DNA from 2 places in the Mesorhizobium sp. M0761 genome. Region 1 is predicted to be linked to the other one. Evidence: riboswitches for the same ligand, from Rfam matches in the RefSeq annotation. Region 1 holds a riboswitch; the other holds the start of a gene.
The links. Region 1 has a riboswitch for thiamine pyrophosphate ahead of thiB (thiamine ABC transporter substrate binding subunit). Riboswitches for the same ligand answer to the same signal wherever they lie in the genome.
Positions count from the first base shown of each region.

Region 2: it holds a riboswitch for thiamine pyrophosphate, as region 1 does, so the genes downstream of both, NKI32_RS14055 (YkoF family thiamine/hydroxymethylpyrimidine-binding protein) here and thiB (thiamine ABC transporter substrate binding subunit) in region 1, are expected to answer to the same signal.

Region 1 is NZ_JAMYPF010000006.1:207,082-209,274, forward strand. It holds gene NKI32_RS12590 (ABC-F family ATP-binding cassette domain-containing protein) at 1-331, opposite strand, end outside; gene NKI32_RS12595 (thiamine diphosphokinase) at 333-992, opposite strand; TPP riboswitch at 1,155-1,269, shown strand; gene thiB (thiamine ABC transporter substrate binding subunit) at 1,313-2,193, shown strand, end outside.
Region 2 is NZ_JAMYPF010000007.1:114,272-116,464, reverse strand. It holds partial or broken gene NKI32_RS14060 (GSU2403 family nucleotidyltransferase fold protein) at 229-618, opposite strand; TPP riboswitch at 829-941, shown strand; gene NKI32_RS14055 (YkoF family thiamine/hydroxymethylpyrimidine-binding protein) at 932-1,540, shown strand; gene NKI32_RS14050 (ABC transporter permease) at 1,796-2,193, shown strand, end outside.

The DNA of each region.
Region 1 (2,193 bases):
GGCCGAGATGCTCCATCAGATATGTGGCGCGGTAGGGATCGTCGGCAGGCCCAAGCCCGGCCTCGACATAGGCACGCACATTGGCAAAGCCGTCCATATCGGGCATTTGCGGGAGATAGCGCACCGTTGCCGAAGGCTGGCGGAAGACCTCGCCGTCTTGCGGCTCGATCAGACCGGCGGCAATCTTCAGGAGCGTCGACTTGCCGGAGCCGTTGCGGCCGACGAGCGCGATCTTGTCACCGGCGGACGCCGTCAGTTCGGCGCCATCGAGCAGCGGCGTGCCGCCAAAGGTCAGTCTTATGCCGTCGAGGTTGAGAAGGGGCGGGGCCATGTCAGCTTTCAGGCAAGGGGTAGGGGTGGGCGAGCAGCAGCGCGCGGCCATGGCCGAGCTCAATTTCGAGGCCGCCCCCGGTCTTGTTGGACTTGACCTCGTTCGAGATGGTCAGCGACGAGCCGAACACGACCTCGACATGGTCGAGCGGCCACTTCGCGCCGGACACGGTGAGGCCCGAAAGATCGGAAAAGCCGAGCACCGAAAACAGCGTTCCGTCGGCATAGTCGAAGCCGGCCTTGCCGGGCAGCAAAGGGGCGCCTTCCTGCGCTCCGCTGGTCAACAGCACTTTTGTGCCTGTCTCTGCCAGTTGAAGGCTGAGCGCCAGATGCAGGAAGGCGTGGTCGGCGCGCTTGCCGCCGAAAGCGCCGGCCAGCACCAGGCTGGTGGCGCCGCGTTCCAATGCCGCCGCGATCGCCAGTTCGCCATCGGTCTTGTCCTTTTCGGGAGGAAACACCTCCCGCGGCACGGCGGCGAGATCGGCAGGCAGGTCCGCCGGCACAGAATCGAAATCGCCGACCCACAGCTCCGGCATCAGGCCGATCAGGCGGGCATGACCGATGCCGGCGTCGGCGGCGATGACGCGCGTGCCCGCGACCTGGCGGTCGAGCCGCGGCGTGCGGACGAGATCGCCGCCAAGCAGGATGGTGAATGTGCTCATATCCGCTGGCCCTTACCAGCCCCGCCGACGAAACGGAAGGCCGAGCGGCACCGTCACTCTTTGTTGGAGCATGATCTTTTTCCGGAAACGGATTCCACTTTCCGGGATCATGCTCGGGCAAACTTCCGCTTGCGTGGCACCTTGGCCGAGCCTATGTGTCGAAACGCTCTAACGGGGTGCCGGACGCGATCTTCGCGGGCCGGCTGAGAGGCAGTCTCGCCAACCCGCTGAACCTGATCCGGTTTGTACCGGCGGAGGGATTAGACGCTTCGGACAGCCCGACGCCTCAATTCCTTTCAACACGAATGAAGGAGGCGCCGATGCGCATGTTTTTGTCCCGTCTTGTCCCAGCGCTGGGGCTTGCTGTTTCGCTACTGGCAAGCCCTGCGTCAGCGCAGGAAAAACTCACGATCTATACCTATGAGAGTTTCACTGCCGACTGGGGTCCGGGACCCCAGGTGAAGAAGGAATTCGAAGCCGAGTGCGGCTGCAGCGTCGACTTCGTCTCGGCGGCCGACGGCGTCGCGCTGCTCAACCGCGTCAAGCTGGAAGGAGCCTCGACCAAAGCCGATATCGTGCTTGGCCTCGACACCAACCTCACCGCGGAAGCCAAGGCTTCCGGCCTGTTTGTCCGACATGGCGCGGTGGCTGAAAACAACGTGCCGGGCGGCTGGAGCGACGACACTTTCGTGCCCTACGATTATGGCTATTTCGCCGTCGTCTACGACACCGAGAAGCTGAAGAACCCACCGAAGAGCCTGAAGGAATTGGTCGAGGGCGATGCCGCCGACAAGATCGTCATCCAGGATCCGAGGACGTCGACGCCGGGCCTCGGCCTGCTGCTGTGGGTCAAGTCGGTCTATGGCGACAAGGCGCCGGAAGCCTGGGCGAAACTCAAGGGCAAAGTGCTGACGGTGACGCCGGGCTGGAGCGAGGCCTACGGCCTGTTCACCAAGGGCGAGGCGCCGATGGTGCTTTCCTATACGACGTCGCCGGCCTACCACATGGTGGCCGAGAACACCGGGCGCTACCAGGCGGCCTCGTTCGAGGAAGGCGAGTATCTGCAGATCGAGGTCGCCGGCATCACCACCACGGGCGCGAAGAATCCGCTGGCGGCGAAGTTCCTGGCCTTCATGACCGGGCCGAAATTCCAGGATGTCATTCCGGAAACCAACTGGATGTTCCCGGCCGGGAAAACCGA
Region 2 (2,193 bases), on a different contig from region 1:
GACAAGGGCAACAAAGGGGGCGGCAATAAAGGCGGCGGCAACAAAGGCGGCGGCAACGACGGGGGTGACAGCAAAGGCCGAGAGAGATCGGCGAAGGCAACATGGTTCGCTGTGCTCAAGGACATTCCTCTCTGCGAAAAGAGATATCGTACTTTATGTACGAATAAGCGTCAAGCCAATTTCGTACGGTTGGGACGATGGAAATGAATATAGCAGCGGTCGCTTCAGCTAATCCCGCATCGTGAATCCTTCAGGAGTCGCACCAATTTCGCGGAGGGATTTCCCCAGGATGGTGTGACTGTTTTCCCTCGTGGCGGCGTCGAACAGGTTCAAGCCGCCCCGGATCGTCTCGCGCCAGTTTTCGCCCTTGTCCCACGCTTCCATGAAGGCGAAGGCAAGGTCGTCCTGGCGACGCGTGGCTTCGAGCGCTTGGGTCAGCAGGCGCGCTTGATGGAGATCCTTCTCCCGCTTGGCGCCAGCGCTCGGCCCGCGTCGCGAGGCGACGATCAGCTTGTGGATGGCGTAGCGCTGGGGCGAGGGGACCAGCACAGGCAAGCCCGAGCGATGCAGGAGCACAGTCCGGATGGGGTCGCGGATAAGGAAATCCAGAAACCGTAAGGGCTGCGCGGAGTCTCTGCCGTTTTCTTATAATTACGTTTATCAGCTTGAATTTCAACGCAGTTATAAGAAGTTCGTGGAAACGTTATAACGCAACGAACTGACGAGTCGTCTGTTAACGCCCGGGCGCCCGGCACGTCTGGCCCAAAACACTTTCCCGCAGTGCCTCAACAAACGGCTTCCCCAATGCCGCGAACGGTGCTTTAACCCGCCCATCCACAGGGGTGCTCCGTATCGTCGGGGCTGAGATGAGGGCGGCAAGCCTTCGGACCCTAAAGCTGATCTGGATAATACCAGCGGAGCGAGGCGGGCGATGTTTTCAGGCGCACAGATTTCCCTTTATCCCATGACCGACGATTTCGTCGGCGTCATCCTCGGCGCGCTCGGCGCGCTCGATCCCTGGCGCGACCGGCTGCGGATCGAAACCGATGACATCTCGACCCTTATGGTCGGGCCGCCCGAGGTGCTGTTTCCCGCCATGCGCGACCTGTTCGTCGCGGCGGCCAAAAGCGGCAAGCACTGCGTGCTTTCGGCGGCGGTCTCGCGCGGCTGTCCGGGCGAGCCCGACGATCCGATCTGCCGCTCCGACGAGACCGGCGGCCCCGCCATTCCGCTGGACGAGCGCAAGATCGCCGCGATCCGCGCTGTCCAGGCCACGCCGTCGACCGGCCAGCCGGTGGCGGCGCAGTTCTCGCTCTACGTTATGGGCACGGGCGACCATATGGACGAGATCTACGGCTGCATCGATTTCCTGAAACAGTCCGGCGTCTTTGAGCGCTCAAAGAACTTCTGCACCAAATTGCGTGGCGATGCCGGTGCGGTGTTTGCCACGCTCAACGAGGCCTTCTGCCGCTTCGGCCCCGGCGCCGGCCACGTCACCCTCGACATCACGATCTCGGCGAACAGCCCGAGCGCCGTCTGAGCCGCGGCTCAAGCGTCGTTCCTTGAGGATATTGCCGTGGCTGGTTTATCTGACCCATTGCGTGGAGGAGATGCCTCTGACCCCTCAGCACAGAGAGGAGGGGAGCCATTGGCGATTGGCGAAGACCGCGATGCCCACGAATCTCCCCCCTCGAGCAGGAGATGGCCGGCAGGCCAGAGGGGGTCCCAGCGCGTGGAGCGCCGACGTCCTTTTCGCATCGGCAAGGCGTGGGCGCTCTATGCGAGACGACCCCCTCTGTCGCCTTCGGCGACATCTCCCCCTCGAGGGGGGAGATTAGCCGCAGCCATCGCCAAGACCATCCCCGCCGCCTGCGCCTCCGCCCTGCTCCTCGCGGCGTGGGAGCTCTACGCCCGCTATGGTGGCGCTGCGCCCACCATGCTGCCGGCGCCGTCGCGCGTGCTGCAGCAGGCCTGGGAGCATCGCGCTGCCCTTGCCGACAACACGCTGCCCACCATCCGCGCCACATCAGCCGGCTTCGCCTGCTCGTTGGTCGCTGCCTTCGTGCTTTCGGCGGTGGTCGATTTCTTGGCCCCGCTGCGCCGCGCGCTGTTTCCGCTGCTGATTGTCAGCCAGACCTTGCCGCTGGTCGCGATTGCGCCGCTCATCGTACTGTGGTTCGGCTTCGGGCTGAT